DNA from 2 places in the Dermacoccus nishinomiyaensis genome. Region 2 is predicted to be linked to the other one. Evidence: predicted binding sites of a transcription regulator. Region 2 holds the regulator's gene; the other holds the start of a gene.
The links. The regulator LexA, encoded in region 2, represses DNA repair genes until DNA is damaged. The targets are predictions, from matches to a motif close to TCGAACANNTGTTCGA.
Positions count from the first base shown of each region.

Region 1: a site for LexA is predicted at 3,377-3,392, ahead of DYE07_RS01290 (HNH endonuclease signature motif containing protein). Genes of this name have one in related genera too.

Region 1 is NZ_UFXX01000001.1:224,554-234,831, reverse strand. Features, by position in the region: gene DYE07_RS01300 (anthranilate synthase component I) at 1-687, opposite strand, end outside; partial or broken gene hisI (phosphoribosyl-AMP cyclohydrolase) at 849-1,211, opposite strand; gene DYE07_RS01290 (HNH endonuclease signature motif containing protein) at 1,786-3,366, opposite strand; gene DYE07_RS01280 (SDR family oxidoreductase) at 3,687-4,385, opposite strand; gene DYE07_RS01275 (helix-turn-helix transcriptional regulator) at 4,736-5,305, shown strand; gene DYE07_RS01270 (ABC transporter ATP-binding protein) at 5,401-7,221, opposite strand; gene DYE07_RS01265 (ABC transporter ATP-binding protein) at 7,218-9,299, opposite strand; gene DYE07_RS01260 (TIGR03085 family metal-binding protein) at 9,347-9,991, shown strand; gene hisF (imidazole glycerol phosphate synthase subunit HisF) at 10,013-10,278, opposite strand, start outside.
Region 2 is NZ_UFXX01000001.1:739,155-749,432, reverse strand. Features, by position in the region: gene DYE07_RS03580 (LysR family transcriptional regulator) at 1-781, opposite strand, end outside; gene DYE07_RS03575 (Sir2 family NAD-dependent protein deacetylase) at 852-1,685, shown strand; gene lexA (transcriptional repressor LexA) at 1,776-2,492, opposite strand; gene DYE07_RS03565 (LysM peptidoglycan-binding domain-containing protein) at 2,830-3,258, shown strand; gene nrdR (transcriptional regulator NrdR) at 3,570-4,028, shown strand; gene DYE07_RS03555 (vitamin B12-dependent ribonucleotide reductase) at 4,109-7,036, shown strand; gene serA (phosphoglycerate dehydrogenase) at 7,200-8,396, shown strand; gene DYE07_RS03545 (AAA family ATPase) at 8,698-10,278, shown strand, end outside.

The DNA of each region.
Region 1 (10,278 bases), 510 kb from region 2:
GATCGCCACCGTCGAAGCCGCCGGTTCGACGAGGCGGGTCTGCATCGCGTCGAGGCGGGCGACGGCGTCGTCGTACGCGGCGCGCGCGCCGGGTTCGAGGCCGTCGAAGTTGACGGCATTGGCGACGAGCAGGAGCGAGCCGTCCTGATGGTCCATGACGGCGAGATCCGTGGCGAGCAACATCGTGACGTCGGGGATCGCGAGGACGTCGTCGGCGTGGTTGCCGATCTTCTCCCAGCGACGCACCGCGTCGTAGCCGATCGCGCCGACGAAACCGCTCGTCAGCGGCGGCAGGCCGGCGATGCGTTCGGTGTGAAGTGCCTGCAGGGACGCGCGTAGGGCATCGACCGCCAGGCCTGTCGTCGGCAGCCCCGTCGGCACGTCGCCGAGCCAGACGACGTCGCCGTCACGCTCGGTGAGCGTCGCGCGGCTCGCGGCGCCGATGAACGAGTAGCGCGACCACACGCCGCCGTGCTCCGCCGATTCCAGCAGGAACGTGCCCGGCTCGTCGCGCGCCAGCTTGCGGTAGATGCCGATGGGTGTCTCCGCGTCGGCGAGCAGCTTGCGCACGACGGGGATGACGCGACGCCCACCCGCGAGGTGCTCGAACAACTCGACGCTCGGCCACGTCGCGCCCCAGGTGAGGTCGGCGGCGAGGCTCGTCTCCGGCTCGGCTGCGGCAGTCATGCGTTGCTCCTGGGGGTGGGCATGGTGGCGGGTACGTCTGCGGCGACGGTTGGGGTTGACGTTGTCGTGGCTGCGTCCGCAGCGTCGGTTCCGGTGGGCGCCGTGGTAGCTGCGTCAGCGTCGGTTCCGGTGGACGCGATCGCGCCATCACTGCAGACGGCGGCGTCGAGGTCGGTGAAGAAGCAGCTGCGTTCGCCGGTGTGGCATGCGGCGCCGACCTGGTCGACGCGGACGAGCAACGCGTCGCCGTCGCAGTCGAGAGCGACGCTGCGCACGTACTGCGCGTGACCCGACGTGTCGCCCTTGCGCCAGTACTCGCCGCGGCTGCGCGACCAGAACGTCACGCGCCCCTCGCTCAGCGTGCGGCGCAGCGCCTCGTCGTCCATCCAGCCGAGCATGAGCACGTCACCGTTCGTGTCGTCCTGGATGATCGCGGCGACGAGACCCGCGTCGTCGCGCTTGAGGCGCTGCGCGACGTCAGGGCTGAGCGGCGATGAAGGCTCGGGCGAAGACATGGGGGCCATTGTGCCAAGTGGCCCTGACAACCCGTCGCGGTGTCTCGCGCTGGCACCTCGCGGATCACTGCGGGCCCCAACGCCGCCTGACCTCACGCTCCCGCGCATCGCGGATCGCGACGGGGACGCAGCTGCGCCTGACCCCGCACCCGCGCACGGCGGATGACGGCGGGGATCCAGCGCGGCCTTATCCCACGCTGACGTCGCATGAACGGGTGGAGTTCTCCCTCAGCGTGATCTCACCCAGGCATCCGAGCGAGGGTTCGGACGCGGTGTCGCCGACACGACTGGCGAGGTGGAGGCGGGCGTCACCGAGTCGTCAGGCCGCGCGAACAGGTGTGGCGCCGGCGTGCGTGGTGCCGCCGTGTCGATGATGCTGCGCCCGGGAAAGTGAACGCGCCCGGGACATGAAATGGGCCGCGGGTTGTGGCCGGGGAATGACTGCGCCGTCAGACCAGGTTCGAGCAGTAGGTAGCGGGCACAGACCTCGCCAGACCAGGATTGAGCGGCGGCGCACCGAGAGCGCGGAGCACGTGAGATCAGGGTTCGGCAGGCAGCCGGGGCCGCAGGGCCGCGAGGGCCGTCAGGCGGCGCGAACGGCGTCGGCGTGTGTGATGCCGCCGGGTTCGGTGACCCAGCGGGCACCGGAGGGCGACAGCCACGTGCAGACGCCGTCGGGCGTCATCCTCACGCGGAAGCCCCCGTGGGTCTTGGCGCGGTGATGGTGACGACACAGCGCCTGCAGGTTGGTCGCGCTCGTCGGCCCGCCCTGGTCGAACGGCATGACGTGGTCGAGGTCGCACCGCGAGGCGGCCGTTTCGCAGAACGGGAAGCGGCACACGCCGTCGCGCTCCCGCACGAGCTTGGCGATGCCGACACTTGGGCGGTGAGCAGCCGTCGTGGTGGCCAGCGTCGTGATGCGACCACACCCGTGGTGCGACGCGAGCGTCGCCGTGAATCCCACACCAGCCGTAGCGGCGAGGCGGGCGACGACGCCAGCAGAAAGAACACCGACGCCGCGCACGCCACAGGCACCCAGGACCATCGACGACGTTGCGGGCGACGCCGGGGAATGACCCGGCGGCACTCCAATGGCGGGCCGAGGGACCCTCGCGTCAAGCAGGTCGGACACGTCCTCCGCGTCCGGGACGCCCGTGGATCTCGGCGGGTCGAGGAGCCCCGCGACGGCGGATCTCGACGGGTCGGGAGGTCGCGCGATGATCGGCACCTGCAGGTTCAGCGTGGCCGTCACGGTGCAGTTCTCGAGGATGAGGTCGGTGAGCGCGTCAGCCCGCGCTGCGCCGACGAAAAGCCGAGCGCCGGGGGCAGAGTTCTCCTGCAGGCGCCGCGCACGTTCCTCCATCACGGCCTGGATGGCCGTGGCGTCGTAGGTGTCGAGAACGGCTGTCATCGTGCACAGCGACTCGAACTCGAGGTGCGGCTCGAACCACACCCCGCGCGTCGACTCCACCTCGACCTCGTCGGCAGGGCGAGTGAGACCGAGCCGACGCAGGGTCTTGCGGCACGCCTGCCGCGCCGCCTGGTGAGCGCGTCGATGATCTCCGCTGTCGATGAGCATCTGTGCCACGGAGCGCGCAGCGTCCGCCTCGAGGTGCGCGAGCTCCCCCGCCAGCATCGCCGCCACCCGCACGGAGCCGTCTCCGCGTGCCGAGGCCGCCAGCAGGCCGGGATGGCGCGCACGCAGCGTCGAAGCCCCCGCCGCCATCGCCCGGGCGGCGGGCGCCGTCAGCCCGAGTGCGCCGCCGAGCGCTGAGGCCGCGAACTCGCCGGCCTCGACGTCGTAGGCCCGAGAATCGTCGGACGCGCCCTCACCCATCGCCTCGCCGCTGAGGACGTCGTGGCGACGCACACTGTCATGGTGTTCGGAGGCCAGCATGTGCGTGACCGCTTCGGCGCTGCGTGCAACACGTTGTGTGAGCGCCGCAGCGCGTTCAAGGTGGCGACGGTGACTCATCAGGGCGTCCAACCGACCGTCCAGGCTCGCGCCTCCATCGGTGAGCGGAACGAGCGATGCCGGATCGGTGAGAACCTCCTCTGCGACCCGCGTCGTCAGCTCGCCCCAAACGGCCAGGACAGCCTCACCGGGCAGCTCAGAGAGACGCGCGACGATGTTCGCCGCGTCCGTCATCTCTAGCGTTTCCATGACCCAATTATCGCACACATGTTCGAATAGGGGTAGGCTCCGTCACATGAAAGATCCATTGAGCCGGCTCTCACTGACCACGCCCGCGCGGGCGCCGGCGGCGCTTCCAAAGCTGATCCTCAAACGCGACTGCCCAACCCGATCGTCACGCACCCATGATCGGCAGCAGCTCGTCGTACACCCAGCCCGCGAGCTGCGTCGGCGTCGTGGTGGCGGGGGTCCGCCCCTGCTCGGGACGGAAATCATCGCGGATTCCGGTGCTCATCCCCAGTAACGCCTGCGCGAGACCACGGGCGAGCCCGGCCCCAGGTAGCGGGACATCACGCCGCATCGCTGATCTGGCGCGCCGCCACCGCATTTCCCACGTGGTCGAAGAGAATGCGCGTGACGTCGCGCCACGAGAGATCCCGCGACCCGTGAACCGCTCGGACATGACGCGCCTGCCACCCCTCGTCAAGGAGGCAGAGTGCCGCCATCTCGGCGACGTCACGCGGCGCCACCCAGCTGAATGCGTGATCAACCCGGAGCACCGTGTCGGTTTCGCCCTGGCGGATCGCCGCCAGGTGCCGGGTGAGGTTGGAGAAGAAATAACCGCACCGCAGGTGCGTGACGTCGACGTCGAGCGCGTCGAGCGACAACTCCGTCGCGGCAAGGCCGTCGATCCCTCCCACACAGTGGCGCTTCTCTGCCCCCACGCTGCTGTGGAACACGACGCGCCTGATGCCGTTCGCGCGGACGGCACCCACGATTGCCTCGCTCGCCCGAGCATGCTCAGCGAGCGGATCAGCGGTCATCGGGCTCGGATTCACCCAGTACACGGCATCAATCCCGCGAGTCGCGGCGACGACCTCGTCGCGGTCCAGCGAATCCGCCTCGACGATGTCGACGAGGGGGCGCAGTTCCCGCGCGATCTGCGCGGGATGCCGTGCCAAGAGCACGGGCCGTACCCCGACTCGGACGAGCATACGAATCAGGTGGCGACCCACGTTTCCATTGGGTGTCGTGATGGCGATGCGCATCGATCACCCTTTCCTGAGCGGCGGTGTGCCCGCGCCCTCGTGGAATGACGCTAGGACCAGATGCAGACGGTTCCGGTCCTCATCTCGCACGACAATGAACGCATGTCCCACAAGCCCGTCACGAGTCCTTCGTCGCGTACCCTCGAATCGTTGGGTCTGCTCCAGACGGGCCGATGGTGCTCCGTGGCTGATCTCGCCATGCGTCTTGCCACGGGGCCGCGATCCGTCCGACGCGGTGTCGCTAGCTTGCGCAGCCTCGGTTACAGCGTGCGGTCACGCCCGGTCCCGGCGGCGGCTACCGCCTGGACTCGGGCGTCACGATCCCGCCCCTCGTACTCGACGCCGACGAGGTGTCCACCCTCGTCACGGCCCTGCTCGTGCTCGAGGGGGCAGGTCTCGAAGGAGACAGCCCCGGGGCGACGGACGCCACAGTCGTGCGCGCCAAGCTCGAACGCCTGCTGCCGGGGTCGCTGCGTCGACGAGCCGTCGCGACCGCGACGGCGACCAACGTGCTGACGAGTGGGCTCGAGCCTGTCGACGCGCGCCTGCACGGTCTGCTCGTCGACAGCCGCCCAACGTGGCATCGTGCACTTCGCCATTCCGACGGCGACGGCCGTGTCTGCGATCGACAGGTGCAACCGCTCATCTGCTTCATCCGCGAGGGCCGCTGGTACCTCCTCCGCCATGACCTGCACCGTCGCGACTGGCGCGTTTTCCGCCTCGACCGGATCACCTCCGCCACGGCAGACCCCGCCGTCACCGGCCGGTCACCGCCAACCTTCCCCGACGAATCACTCGAGAGGTGGCTCACGTCGGACTTCGACCGACGCTCCCTGCCGGCGGACCACCTTCCGGGAGGCAACTCGGCGACGAGCCGAGGCGATGACGAATCAGCGAGCGCCGAGCAGGATGGCGGGTAACTCACGCGATGGCGAGTAGCAACCTGCCTCCGTGTTACCCGCCATCGGGCGCCCGGCGCTCGGGCCACTCGGGACAGATTGCCATGGCCCAGACGTCAATGCGCGTGCGACGCCACCCAGCCGGCGTGCAGGCGCGCATAGGGCCCGCCGGCGGCGACGAGCGCCGTGTGCGGGCCTCGCTGCACGAGGCGCCCTGCGTCCATGACCCACACCTCGTCGGCACTCTCGGCGCTCGCGAGGCGGTGCGCGATGACGACGCTCGTGCGGCCGGTCATCAACTGATCGAGCGCTCGACCCACGGCGACGTCCGTCGTGGGATCGACGCTGGAGGTCGCCTCGTCGAGCACGAGCACGTCAGGGCCCGCGACGTACGTGCGCGCGAGCGCCACGAGCTGCCGCTCCCCCGCACTCAACCGCCCGCCGCGAGCGCCGACCTGCGTCTGTACTCCGGCGGGCTGCCCCGCCAACCACGCGCCGCAGCCGATGGCGTCGAACGCGGCGGCGACGTCCTCATTCGACAGGTCGGGGCGCGCGAAGCGCACGTTGTCGGCGATCGTGCCGTCGAACAAGAACCCTTCCTGCGGCAGGTACGCGACGGACGCGCGTAGCGACGCGTCGTCGAGGTCGCGCAGATCGACGGCTCCGAGACGCACGACACCGTCGGACGGATCGACGAGTCGTGTCAGCAACTTCGCGAGCGTGCTCTTGCCCGAACCGGTCTCACCGACGACGGCGACACGACGACCTGCGGCCACCGACGCCGTCAGCCCGACGATAGCGGGCTTGTCGCCCGCGCGATACGCGAACGTCACGTCATTGAATTCGACCCCGACGGGCCCTCGCGGCAACGTCACCGGCTCGGTGGGCGGCTCGACCTCGAGTGGCGTGTCGAGCACCTCGATGATGCGACGCCACCCGGCGAGCGCGTTCTGCAGGTCGTTGAGCACCTCCGTCGCCGTCTGCACCGGCTGCGTGAACAGGTTCGTCAGGAACACGAACGCCGTGATCTCACCGACGCTCATCCGCCCGTGCGCCCCCTGCCACGCGCCGACGGCGAGCACGAGGACGAGCGCGAGCCCCGAGATGCCCTGCCCGGACACGAACGCACCGACCGCGCGGATCTGCGCGCTGATGGCCGCACGACGCTGACGTTCGATCGTCTCGTCCATGCGCGCCTGCGTGCGCTCCTGCACCCCGAACAACCGCACAGTCGCGGCACCCGCGACCGACTCCGAGATCGCACTGAGCATGTCCGCGACGCGCTCACGCACGACGCCGTACGCCCGCCCGACGACGCGCTGGAAGTGCCGCAGCAGGAACACGAGCGGCACGAACGTCGCCCACACGACGGCCGTCAGCAGCGGCGAGTACCACAGCATCAGGGCCGTCGCGACGAGCAACTGCCCGATCGAGACGATGAGCATCATGCCGCCGCGCTGCACGAACATCGAGATCTGGTCGACGTCACTCGTCACGCGCGAGACCATCGAACCGCGCCGCGATGCGTTGAGCGTCAACGTCGACAGCGCATGCACGTGCGCGAACGCCTTGACGCGCAACGTCGCGAGACCCGCCTCCGACGCCTTGAACAGCCGCACGTTCATCACGTACGAGCACAGCCCGGCGACGACGACGCCGACCACCGCGAGCGCACACGTCCAGCGCACGACACCGAGGTCGATGCCGCCCGGCGCGAGGATGCCGTCATCGATCGCGCGCTGGATCGTCATGGGGACGATGACGTTGCTCGTCGTCGCGACGAGAGCGAGCAGCAGGGTCCACCCGAGCCCACGCGTCATCTCGGGTGCGAGCTGCAGGCCGCGCCGAAGGGTGCCGCGATCACTGACGACGGGAGTCGCGCCCGCCGCCTGCGCCGTGGCGGCTGTCTCCGTGGCGGCTGTCGAGCGCCGCTTCATCGCGCCTCGCCTTCCTCGCGGACGGCATCGACGACCGACGCTTCGGGTGCCGCGGTCATGGCTCCCAACGCGCCGCGTTCGTCCGCTTCACCCGATTCGTGGAACACCCCCGTCTGCCCTGCGATCCCCTGCCCCGCGGGCGCCTCGTCCGACCCCGCATGAGGCGGAGCCGATGTCGCCCCGTCCGATGCGCCGCGGTCTGAGTCGCCTTGGCCCCCGCCCTCAGACTCGTCCCCGGACGCTGAAGAGTCCTGCGTCTCGTACGCCGTGAGCAACAGCGCATAAGCCGGCTGCGTCGCCATGAGTTCTTCGTGCGTGCCTTGAGCGACGACGCGCCCGGCGTCGAGGAACGCGACCTCGTCGGCGAGCAGGATGCTCGAGCGGCGGTGCGCGATGATGACGCTTGTGCAGCCGTCCGTCGCCTCCTCGAGGGACGTGAGGATCTGCCCTTCGACCGCGGGGTCGATGGCACTCGTCGCATCGTCGAGCACGACGAGCCCGGGGCGTCCCGCGAGCACGCGCGCGAGCGCCACGCGCTGACGCTGACCGCCAGAGAGCCGCGATCCGCGCTCGCCGAGCGACGTGTCCTCCCCCTCCGGCAGCGCCGCGACGAACCCCTTGGCGTGCGCGACACCGAGCGCCGCATCGATAGCCCCCGCATCCACACCGGCGCGCCCCAGCGCGACGTTCTCACGCGTCGACTCGTTGAACACGAACGCCTCCTGCGTCGCGAGCGCCACCCGCTCCTCGCGTGCCACGGCATGCGCGGCGGGCACGCCGTCATAGAGCACGCTGCCCGAATCGGGCGTCGTCAGCCCCGCGATGACCTGAGCGAGCGTCGTCTTGCCGGCACCCGTCGCCCCGACGACGGCGAGCGATCCGCCCGCGGGCACGCGCAGCGTCACGTCGGTCAACGCTGCGCGCCGCTCCTGAAGGCCCTCGGCCACGTCGGCACCGTCCTCCGACTCGCCCTCAGCATCAGCCCCCGCCGCCGGCCGCGCGTCGTGACGGAACGTCACGTGCTCGACGTCGACGGCGATCGGCCCACCGGGTAGCTCCAGCGTGCGGGCGGGCACCACTGTCGAGCCCGCCTCGTCGAGGATCGGCTTGACGCGCTTCCACCCGATCGCGACCTGCGGCAGGCTGAACAGGATCCAGCCGAACGCACGCACCGGCCATGCGAGCAGGTTGAACAGGTACGCCACCTCGACGACGTCGGCCGCCGTGATCGCGCCTGACGCGACCCGCTCGGCGCCGACGAGGACCACGAGCAGCGAACCGATCGTCGGCAGCGCGTTCGTCATCGGGTCGAAGATGCCCTCGGTACGTCCGAGCCTGACGTTGGCGTCGCGCAGCTCGCCCGCGGCGTCACCGAACCGGGACACCTCCGCGTCCGCTCGCCCGAGCGCCTTGACGACGAGTGCGCCGTCGAAGCTCTCGTCCGCGACGGCGCTGACGCGCGCTCGCGCGGCCTGCGACGCTTCCACGCGGGCGCGCATGACGACCTGGAACCAGTAGTTGATGACGATCAGCAGCGGGAACACGACGAGCGCGACGACGCCGAGCCACACGTCGACGAGGAAGATCGAGACGAACCCGAACGCCAGCATGACGGCGACGCCGAGCGCCATCGGCAGCGGCTGGAAGATGTTCCAGATCGCCTCGACGTCCGAGTTCGCGTGCGACAGCAGCTGACCCGACGGGTGCGCGAGGTGCCAGCGCATGGGCAGTAGCTGGTAGGCGCGCGTCACCTGCCGCCGCGTCGAGGCGATGAGGTTGTTGTACGCCACGCCCGCCGCGATGCGGCGCAGGATGACGGCGGCCGCGTTGAGCGCGACGACGCCGCCGAGCTGCCACACGATCTGCCAGACCATCGCACCGTCCAGGTGACGATCGCGCACCGCCGGCGTGACGACGTCCGCGACGAGGTGGCCGATGACGCGGGCGGTGAGGACGGTGAGGATGCCGTATGCCGTCGCGCCGATGACGGCGGGCGTGAACGCTCGCCACTGCTCGCGGGCGCCGGCGGCGGCCACGCGCACAGGTGAGGCGTCAGGGGCCAGGTCGGCTGAGGTCACGTGGGGTTCCTTTGCTCGCGCATTCGCGCAGGTGACAACATTGCGGCATGCGCAAGTATGCCCAAGCCGAACGTCATGCCCTGTGCGACACCGCCCTGCGCCTCGGCCCGGACGCGCCGACGCTGTGCGTCGGCTGGAATGTCAGGGATCTCATGGCACACCTCGCGATGCGTGAGCGCCGCCCGGAGGCCCTCGGTATCCTCGTGCCCCAGGTGCGCGACGCGTCCGAACGCACCCGGGAGCGCTACGCGTTGCGCCCGTTCGAGGATCTCGTCGACATGGTGCGCAAGGGTCCGCACGAGTTCTCGCCGTTCCGCATCCCCGCCGTCGATGCGCACGCGAACCTGCAGGAGTACTTCATCCACCACGAGGACATCCTGCGCGCTCAGCTGCCGGCCGCCGACCAGGACGGCGTCCGCGTGCTGGGCGCCGACCTGCAGAACGCGCTCTACGACGCATTGCCCACGGCCGCACGGATGACGCTGCGCCGCTCGGCGATGCGCGTCGCGGCGCTGTGCCCGGGGCACGCGCCGCTGGCGCTCAACTCGCCGTCGGAGCCGATCGGCGAGTTCATCGTCGCCGGCCAGCCGAGCGAGGTGCTGCTGCACCTGGCCGGGCGGATGAGCTTCGTCGAGTTCGAGGGCGAGCCCGACGACATCAACCGGTTCGTCGCTGAACCGCGCGGCATCTGAGCGTCAGCGCACGACGGAGCGTCAGCGCACCGGGTGCCCCGCCGCCGCAAGGGCACCCTTGACGTCACCGATCGTCAGCTCGCCGTAGTGGAACACCGACGCGGCGAGCACCGCGTCAGCGCCGTGCGCGACGGCCGGCTCGAAGTGCTCGACGGCGCCCGCGCCGCCGCTCGCGATGAGCGGGACGCTGACCTCGCGGCGCACGGCGTCGACGAGGTCGAGGTCGAAGCCGGCCTTCGTGCCGTCGGCGTCCATCGAGTTGAGCAGAATCTCCCCGGCGCCCAGCG
Region 2 (10,278 bases):
CGTCCGGATGCGACGTGGAGCGCAGGATCAGCTCGGGAATGAGCGCGACGCCGAGGCCCTCCGCGACGAGGCCGAGAACGGTGACATAGTCCTCCGTCTCGAACGCGACGTCGGGCGCGTAACCGGCGCCCTGGGCGAGGCTGACGAGGTGGCCACGGCATCGGGGGCACCCCGCGATCCACGAGGCGTCGCTGAGCTCCTCCATGCGGACGCTCTCGGCTGCGGCGAGGGGGTGATCGCGCGGGACGGCGAGACGCACGTCGTCGTGCAGGAGCCCGCGGGTGAGGAACGGGTCCAGGTCCTCGCCTGCGGGGAGCGGGTCCGCGTCGTCGTACGTGAACGCCACGGCGACGTCGCAATCGCCGGCACGCAGGCTCGCCAGGGATTCCGGGGGTTCGGCCTCGGCGAAGCTGACCTTGACGTCTGGGAACCGCTCCTTGACGAGTGCGAGGGCGCGCGGGACGAGCGTTGACGATGCCGACGGGAACGCCATGAGGCGCACCCGCCCGGCGCGCAACCCCGCGATGGCGGCGACCTCACCCTCGGCGGCCTCGAGGGCACTGAGGACGGGCGTCGCCGTGCGCGCCAGCACCTGCCCGGCCTCCGTCAGCCGCACCGAGCGGCCGAGGCGCTCCACGAGAGCCGTCCCGGTCTTCTCCTCGAGACGGCGCACCATCTGCGACACGGCCGGCTGAGAATAGCCGAGAGCGGCAGCGGCGGCGGTGAAGCTGCCCTCGTCGCTGATCGCCTTCATGACGCGGAGCCCGGCTGCATCGATCATGCACCAAGAATAACGTGCTCTTATCCATTGTTGAGACAATCGAACGCAGACCTATGGGAGGGGCAGGACGATGAGCGGCGTCGCGGAACTGACCGATTTCGTGCGCGCGGGAGGGCTCTTCGTCCTCACCGGCGCGGGCATCTCGACCGAATCCGGCATCCCCGACTACCGGCGCCCCGACGGCACGCGCCGCACGGTTCCCATGACATACCAACAGTTCCTCGCCACCCACGAGGCGCGTCAACGGTACTGGGCGCGCAGTGCCGTCGGCTGGGAGATCTTCGACGCGGCGGAACCCAACGTCGGGCACGTCGCGCTGGCGCGACTGCAGGGTGGCGGCCTCGTCGATCACCTCGTGACGCAGAACGTCGACGGCCTTCATGCGCGTGCCGGTGCCCGCGACGTCACCGAGCTGCATGGGTCGCTCGAGCACGTCGTCTGCGTCGCGTGCGGGACGCGGGAAGGGCGCCGTGGCTTCCAGGTACGCCTGCGCGAACTCAACCCCCAGCTGCCGACGCAGGCGCGCCTGCTCGCCGACGGCGACGCGGACGTCGCGGTCGAGCTGGAGCGCGGTGTCATCGTGCCGGCGTGCCTGCGCTGCAAGGCCACGACGGTGAAGCCGGACGTCGTCATGTTCGGTGAGTCCGTCGCTCCTGAGGTCGTGGAGGCGCAGATGCGGGCAGTGGAACGCTGCCGGGGCGTGCTCGTGCTCGGCAGTTCGCTCAAGGTGATGTCGGGTTACCGGTTCGTGCTCGCCGCCCTCAAGCAGCAGAAGCCGGTCGCCCTCGTCGGGCTCGGCGCGATGCGTGGCGAGGAGCGGGTCGACCTCGTCGTGCGCGAACCCCTCGGCCCGACCCTCACCGCCGTGTGCGACGCGCTGGGGCTCGACCTCGCGACGTCCTGACGTCTCGGCGTCGAACGTCGGGGCGCAGAAGGGGCTGAGAGTCGAGTTGCAACCACACGCTGGACCGATCCGCGCGGCGGGGCCAGCGCCTCAGATGCTGCGCAGGACGGCCGTGACCTTGCCCATGATGCTCGCGTGGTCGCCGTCGATCGGGGAGTAGGCCTCGTTCGCGGGCATGAGCCACGTCTTGCCCTCGCTGCGGCGCAGCGTCTTGACCGTGGCCTCCGAGTCGAGCAGTGCCGCGACGATCTCCCCGTTGGCGGCGTCGGCCTGGCGTCGCACGACGACCCAGTCGCCCTCGCAGATGGCCGCATCGATCATCGAGTCGCCGACGACGCGCAGCAGGAACAGCTCGCCGTCACCGACGATCTGACGCGGTAGCGGGAAGACGTCCTCGACGGCCTGCTCGGCGAGGATCGGGCCACCGGCCGCGATGCGGCCGACGACCGGCACGTATGACGGCGTGGGTCGCTCGTCGCCCGAGCCCGTCTCGTCGTGCTGCGACTCGGATAGCGCAGACACGGCGTTGCCGCGGTAGCCGCGGGTCGCCGCACCCGAGTCCGGGGAGACGACCTCCATGGCGCGCGGGCGGTTCGGGTCGCGGCGCAGGTATCCCTTGCGCTCGAGTGCGGCGAGCTGATGGGCCACCGAACTCGGGCTCGTCAGACCGACGGCCTCGCCGATCTCACGCAGGCTCGGGGGGTAGCCGCGCTCGTCGACGGAACGTCGGATCACGGTGAGCACCTTGTGCTGGCGTGGCGTCAGCTTGCCCGGCGTGCGCTCCTGCATCGAATGAACGTCACCCATGGTGTGACCCCTCCTGGTCCTCGTCGCACGTCGGTGGTCGCGGTGGCGACACGTGCACCCTCCGGCGGGGCGGAAATGCCCGCCATGACGGGGTTGTCGGTGCGCGGTGCTTGTGTATCTGACATCACCCACAGTACGCGGTGTCGCACACAGTTTTCAAAAATGTGTACGAAGAAATCCGTGCGCCCCGTTCGAAAGCACGTTCGGGTGTCGTACAGTTGTTCTATCGCACGCGTGTTCGATCGGTCCCTCCGGGCTGACCGTGTCGCGTGAGGAAGCCGCACCGGTGACGGTGTGGCGGCGCCTCGGGGGTGTCCCGAGAGAAGGAGTGGTTTCGATGGTTGCTTCGAGTACTGCAGTTCGACGTGAGCCCGTGCTGGGTTCGGGTGTCGACGTGCGCCGCGTGGCGCGGGTCGACGCTGCGGCATCCCGCTCACACCTCCACCTCGTGCCCACGGGTGGCGCGGTGCAGGTCGTCACGAACTCTCAGAGCGTTCGTTTCGCCCGTCGTCGCTTCACGGCCGTGTGCGTGGCTCTCGTCGTCGTGGCGGGTGCCATCCTCGCGGGCCGGGCGATGGCGAGCGGTGTCGACGGTACGCAGCGGCACGAGGTCACCGTTCGCGCGGGGGAGACGCTTTCGCAGATCGCGGCGCGTGAGATGCCGGGCGTGCGCAACGACCAGGCGGTTGTCGCGATCGAGCACGAGAGCAACCTCGGCTCGTCGCAGGTGCAGGCCGGCCAGAAGGTGATCATCCCCGCACCGTGAAGTGTGACGATCGCCATCGTCGGGTTCGGGGGTTCGAGGGGGCGTGAGTCGCCTCCCCCGGCTGGCGCAGGATTCCGCGGCGCACGAGTGGCGGGGGTCGTCGCGAGGTTGCGCAGGGCGAGTAGACGCGGCCTCGGTGCTGTTGCGCGTCGGGTCTCAGGGGCCTAATATCTCTACATGTGGGGCTTTGGCCCCCGCTTCCCCCTAGATGTTGATTCTCCTCCGCTGATGTGCATCTGCGCTCTGAGGCCGGAATCCCGGGGTGGAGCGCCGCCGTCCCGAGTGTTCCCAGCCCCGTCGGAAGGTTTGACGTGCACTGTCCGTTCTGCCGCAACACCGACTCCCGCGTCGTCGATTCGCGCTCGAGCGAGGACGGCACCTGCATCAAGCGGCGCCGTCAGTGCCCGAACTGCGGCAAGCGGTTCTCGACGATGGAGACCGCAAGTCTCACGGTCGTCAAGCGTTCCGGGGTCAGCGAGCCGTTCTCGCGCGACAAGGTGATGTCCGGGGTTCGCAAGGCGTGCCAGGGCCGCCCGGTCACCGACGACCAGTTGGCCGTTCTCGCCCAGCAGGTGGAGGAGTCCATTCGCTCGAAGGGCGCCGCCGAGATCGACGCCCATGACGTGGGCATCGAGATCCTCGGGCCCCTGCGCGAACTCGACCACGTCGCGTATCTGCGCTTCGCCTCCGTCTACCAGGCCTTCGAATCGCTCGAGGACTTCGAGACGGCGGTCAGCGAGTTGCGTCAGTACGCCGCCTCGGCGTCCTGACCCCGCGCGCCTGCCGAGGGCGCGCCCCCCAGATCACCCTCACGTACCAGCTCACCCCACCTGCCAGGAGGCTCACGGTCATGACCGAGACGACGAAGGCCCGCGCCAAGACGGGACGCCGCACCGGCGGCGTCACGATCGAACGCATTTTCACCACGCCCGGCGTGCACCCGTACGATGAGGTCACCTGGGAGAAGCGGGACGTCCTCCAGCAGAACTGGAAGACGGGCGAGACGATCTTCGAGCAGTCGGGTGTCGAGTTCCCCGACTTCTGGTCGCTCAACGCCTCCACCATCGTCACGACCAAGTACTTCCGTGGCGCCGTCGGCACCGACGCGCGTGAAAGCTCCCTCAAGCAGCTCATCGACCGCGTCGTGCTGACCTATGCCAAGGCCGGGCGCGACAACGGCTACTTCGCTACCGACGAGGACGCGGAGATCTTCGAGCACGAGCTCACCTACGCCCTGCTGCACCAGGTGTTCTCGTTCAACTCGCCCGTCTGGTTCAACGTCGGTACCGCGAGCCCGCAGCAGGTCAGCGCGTGCTTCATCCTGTCGGTCGAGGACTCGATGGATTCGATCCTCAACTGGTACAAGGAGGAGGGCTTCATCTTCAAGGGTGGTTCGGGCGCCGGTCTCAACCTCTCCCGCATCCGCTCCTCCAAGGAGCTGCTCTCCTCGGGCGGCACCGCATCCGGCCCGGTCTCCTTCATGCGCGGCGCCGACGCCTCGGCCGGCACGATCAAGTCCGGTGGCGCGACGCGTCGAGCGGCCAAGATGGTCGTCCTCGACGTCGACCACCCCGACATCGAGGAGTTCATCGAGACGAAGGCGCGCGAGGAGGACAAGATCCGCGCGCTGCGTGACGCCGGGTTCGACATGGACCTCGGTGGCCGCGACATCGTCTCCGTGCAGTACCAGAACGCCAACAACTCGGTTCGTGTTAACGACGAGTTCATGCAGGCGGTCGTCGACGGCGGCAGCTTCGGTCTGCGCGCCCGCGACACCGGTGAGGTCATCGAGACCGTCGATGCGCGTGAGCTGTTCGACAAGATCAACAAGGCCGCGTGGGAGTGCGCCGACCCGGGCGTGCAGTACGACGACACGATCAACGCGTGGCACACGAACCCCGAGACGGGCCGTATCACGGCGTCGAACCCGTGCTCGGAGTACATGTCGCTCGACAACTCGAGCTGCAACCTCGCCTCGCTCAACCTGCTGAAGTTCCTCAAGGAAGACGACACGTTCGACGCGGCGACGTTCGCCAAGGTCGTCGAACTCGTCATCACGGCGATGGACATCTCGATCTGCTTCGCCGACTTCCCGACCGAGTCGATCGGCAAGACGACCGTCGACTACCGCCAGCTCGGCATCGGGTACGCCAACCTCGGTGCACTGCTCATGGCGACGGGCCACGGTTACGACTCCGACGGTGGCCGCGCCCTGGCGGCCTCGATCACCTCGCTGCTCACGGGTGCCGCCTACAAGCGCTCCGCGGAGATGGCGGCCGTCGTCGGCCCCTACGCCGGCTACGCCCAGAACAGCCAGGCGCACAACCGCGTCATGCGCAAGCACCGCGCGGCCAACGACGAGCTGTCGTCGCACAAGGACATGGGTGCGATGGCGAGCGACATCCACGCCCTCGCCACGAAGGCCTGGGCCGACGTCGTCACGCTCGGCGAGAAGAACGGCTTCCGTAACGCGCAGGCCTCCGTCCTCGCCCCGACCGGCACGATCGGCTTCATGATGGACTGCGACACGACGGGTATCGAGCCCGACTTCTCGCTCGTCAAGTTCAAGAAGCTCGTCGGTGGCGGTTCGATGCAGATCGTCAACCAGACGATCCCGCGTGCGCTGAAGAAGCTGGGTTACCAGGACGAGCAGATCGAGGCGATCGTCGAGCACATCGCCGAGAAGGGCCACGTCATCGACGCGCCCGGTCTCAAGCCCGAGCACTACGAGATCTTCGACTGCGCCATGGGTGCGCGCGCCATCTCGCCGATGGGCCACGTGCGCATGATGGCCGCCTGCCAGCCGTTCCTGTCGGGCGCCATCTCGAAGACGGTCAACCTGCCCGAGACCGCGAGCGTCGACGACATCGCCGAGGTGCACCTCGAGGGCTGGAAGCTCGGCCTCAAGGCCATCGCGGTCTACCGCGACAACTGCAAGGTCGGCCAGCCGCTGTCCGACGGCAAGGCGGAGAAGAAGTCCGAGCCCGCCGCGACCAGCACCGAGACCGCGGCTGCGGAGAAGGTCATCGAGTACCGTCCGGTCCGCAAGCGTCTGCCGAAGCGTCGCTCGTCGCAGACGACGTCGTTCGCCGTTGGCGGCGCGGAGGGCTACCTCACCGCCGGCACGTACGAGAACGGTGACCTCGGCGAGCTGTTCCTCAAGTTCGGCAAGCAGGGTTCGACGCTCGCCGGTGTCATGGACGCGTTCTCGATCGCGGTCTCCATCGGCCTGCAGTACGGCGTGCCACTCGAGACGTTCGTCGAGAAGTTCACGAACCTGCGCTTCGAGCCGGCCGGTATGACGGACGACGCCGACGTGCGCATGGCGCAGTCGATCATGGACTACGTCTTCCGCCGCCTGGCGCTCGACTACCTCGACTTCGACACGCGCTCGTTCATGGGCATCCACACCGCGGCCGAGCGTGCGCGTCAGCTCGAGACGGGTTCCTACGCTCCGAGCGAGGGCGACGACGAGAGCTTCGACGCGGAGTCGAACTCGCAGACGGCCGCCCCGGCCCGTCAGGAGCGCGCGGGTACCACTGCGCCGGCAGCTCCGACGACGTCGGAGGAGGAGCATGCCGACGAGGTCATCTCGGGCTCGGGTGCAGCCTCGGCCCGTGAGGTGAGCAACGAGATCCACAGCTCCACCGAGCTGCTCGAGAAGTTCCAGGGTCACGCCGCGGATGCGCCGATGTGCATGACGTGCGGGACGAAGATGCGTCCGGCCGGTAGCTGCTACGTGTGCGAGGGCTGCGGAAGCACCTCCGGCTGCAGCTGATGCTTCGCTGAGGCATGAAGGCAGGCGTCGCCGGTGACGAGAGTCATCGACGGCGCCTGCCGTCTTGCCCGCTGAGATGGATCGTCCTGCGATCGCCTCGATGAAGTCTCATGATGTGAGCGACGCGTCAGGTCGTCGTCACCGCCAGCGAAAGGAACCGGCCGTGAAGGCACTGCTGCTCGAGAACGTGCACCCCCTGGGGGAGGCGCTGCTGCGCGAGGCCGGCTTCGAGGTCGACATGCGCATCGGCGCGATGGACGAGGACGAGCTGATCGAGGCGCTGCAGGGCGTCGACCTGCTCGGCATCCGCTCCAAGACCGAGGTGAGCGCGCGCGTGCTCGACAATGCGCCCGACCTGCAGGCGATCGGGGCCTTCTGCATCGGCACGAACCAGATCGACCTCGCGCACGCCGCGGGGCGGGGCATCGTCGTGTTCAACGCACCGTTCTCCAACACGCGCTCGGTCGTTGAACTTGCCATCGCCGAGATCATCATGATGGCGCGCCGCCTCAGCGAGAAGGACCGCGCGCTGCACGACGGGGTGTGGCACAAGGACGCGAAGGGCAGCCACGAGATCCGCGGCCGCAAGCTTGGCATCGTCGGGTACGGCAACATCGGCTCGCAGCTGTCGGTCGTCGGGGAGATGCTCGGCCTGCAGGTCTACTTCTACGACACCGACGACAAGCTCGCCCTCGGCAACGCGACACGCTGCTCGTCGCTCGAGGAGCTGCTGTCGATCGCCGAGGTCATCACGCTGCACGTCGACGGGCGCTCCGGCAACGCCGGTTTCTTCGGCGCCGAGCAGTTCGCCGCGATGCGCCCGCGCTCGTTGTTCCTCAACCTCTCGCGCGGCTTCGTCGTCGACTACGACGCGCTCAAGACGCATCTCGAATCCGGTCACATCGCCGGTGCGGCGGTCGACGTGTTCCCGACCGAGCCCAAGAAGAAGGGCGATCCGTTCGACTCACCGTTGCAGGGCATCCCCAACGTCGTGCTGACGCCGCACATCGGCGGCTCGACGGAGGAGGCGCAGGAGGACATCGGACGGTTCGTCGCCGCGAAGCTGCGCGACTACGTCCAGCGTGGTTCGACGACGCTCAACGTCAACCTCCCGTCGCTCAACCTGCCCGAGCGCCCGGGTCAGCACCGCATCGTGCATTTCCACAAGAACGTGCCGGGTGCGCTGGCGCGCATGAACGGCATCCTCGCCGAGCACGGCGTCAACATCGAGGGTCAGATGCTCGACACCGCCTCGGACACCGGCTACGTCGTCACCGACGTCGTCTCCCAGCTGCCCGACGCCGTCCTGGACCAGCTGCGCGCGATGCCGGAGACGATCAGGCTGCGCGTCGTGCGCTGAGCCGCACCGACCTGCCGCGACCCGTCCCGCGACGGTGTACGAGTGCAGCGTCAGCGGCCCACGAACCGCCCACGCGAAGCGCGTACCCGCGCCATCGCGTGGGCGCCGGCGCCTTCGGACGTCCTCTTGAGCCACCGGACGCACACCGTCCGAAGGGTGCGTCGCAGGCTAGACTGACCGGCAGAACCGACGACGCCGCAGCCGCAGGCTCCGCGTCGCCGAATGCCCCCTTCGACGCAGGTGACGGCGGCCCTCGCTGAGGGTTCGCCGTGCCGGGAGTGACGGTGTGATGCAAGCCCCCATGACGTGGTCCGACGAGGCTGCGGATGGCCAGCGCGAGACCGATCTGGGTCGGTGGCGGAGCACGTACGACCTCATGGCCGAGCACGTCGAGGCCGACCCCGCGTTCGCCGCGTCGTGGCAGCAGCTCGACGCGCTCGCGCACGCCCGCGACGTCGAACTGACGGCTGACGTCGAGGCGATGATCCGTCGCCCCGACATCGAGCGCTTCGCCGAGGCCCTCGCGCAGTGGGGCGCGCGGCCGGGCCCATATGTCGGGGCCGGCGCGCTCGCGCGACACTGGCTGCCGCGCGTCGTAGCGCACTGCGAGGACCGCCTCGGCGAGTTCGAGGACGTGCTGGCGAAGGTGCTCGTCACCCCGACCTCGCTCGACGAGGCGGGCACGTCGATCGCGCGTCTCGAGGACGTCATCGGATCCGGTGGGCCTGATCTCGCGCGCGTGCCGACGTTCCTGTCGCTCGTGTGGGCCACCTCCGGCCAGGGGGACTGGCCGGTGCTGTGGCCTGGTGGGGCGGACGCGTTCGCGACCCTGGGGTGGATGGGGCGCCACCTCACGCACGCCGAGCGCTACGTCGACTTCGTGACGCTGTGCCGTGCGTTCAGCCCCGCCGGCGCCTACCGGGCGCAGCGCGTCGTCACGGCGCTGGGCGAGAAGCCGTCGTTCGTCGGCTTCGGCGCGGCGCTGCCTGCGCTGGCGACCGAGTCGACGCAACTGCACCGTACTTTCGAGCAGGGCGTCGGCTATCCAGACGGCGAGTCGGAGGCCCGCGCCGCGTCCCTGGCGCTGCAGTTGCGCGGTCATGCCGCGCTGGTCGCGCGCAGCCTGCACGAGCAGCTCGAGCGCGCCACCGGCGTCAAGCTCGCCGAGACGAGCCTGCAGACCCGGACGGAGGCGTCCTCGCGCGCGGCCTACCGCAGCGATTCGCACTCGACGTGGCTGCTGCCCGCGAGCAGCGGGGGAGCGCCCGCCCTGCGCGTGTGGATGACGAGCTCCGGCATCGCCGTCGGGCTGATGTCGGGCTGGGATTCCGCGGCGGGCGCCGAACGTCACGAGGAGCTCGGCTCGCGGCTCGAGCAGAACCTGCCTGCCGGTCTGGAGTTCATCCATCTCGGCCCGGCCGGCGCGCCGGACCGCCTGACGCCGACGGGGGCGTCGTACGAGGGTGGCGAGGTGTTCGTCGGCCGCTGGTTCCCGCACCCCGACGGGGTGGGGCGGCGCAGCTTCGCCGCGGACGTCGAGGACACCGTCCGCCGCGTGCTGCCGCTGGTCGACACGATGCGCGGCTCCGATGCGCCCGTCGAGGGCATCGACGAGGAGCTCGCCATCGCGCTGCGCGCCTTCCTGGCCGACCGTCCGTACCCGGCGGAGCGCGATCAGTGGCACGTCGAGCAGCGCCGCACCTTCGCGGCCTCGCTCGAAGCGGAGGCGCTCGCCGCGTTCGACCTCGCGACGTTCAAGCGCATCATCGCCGGTGGCGCCTACGGGTCGACGGGCACGCACAGTGTCCTCGACGCACGCCTCGCCGCGCTCGATGCGCGTGGCCTCGAGAACCTCGCGCGCTCCGTCACGCACCTGCTGTGG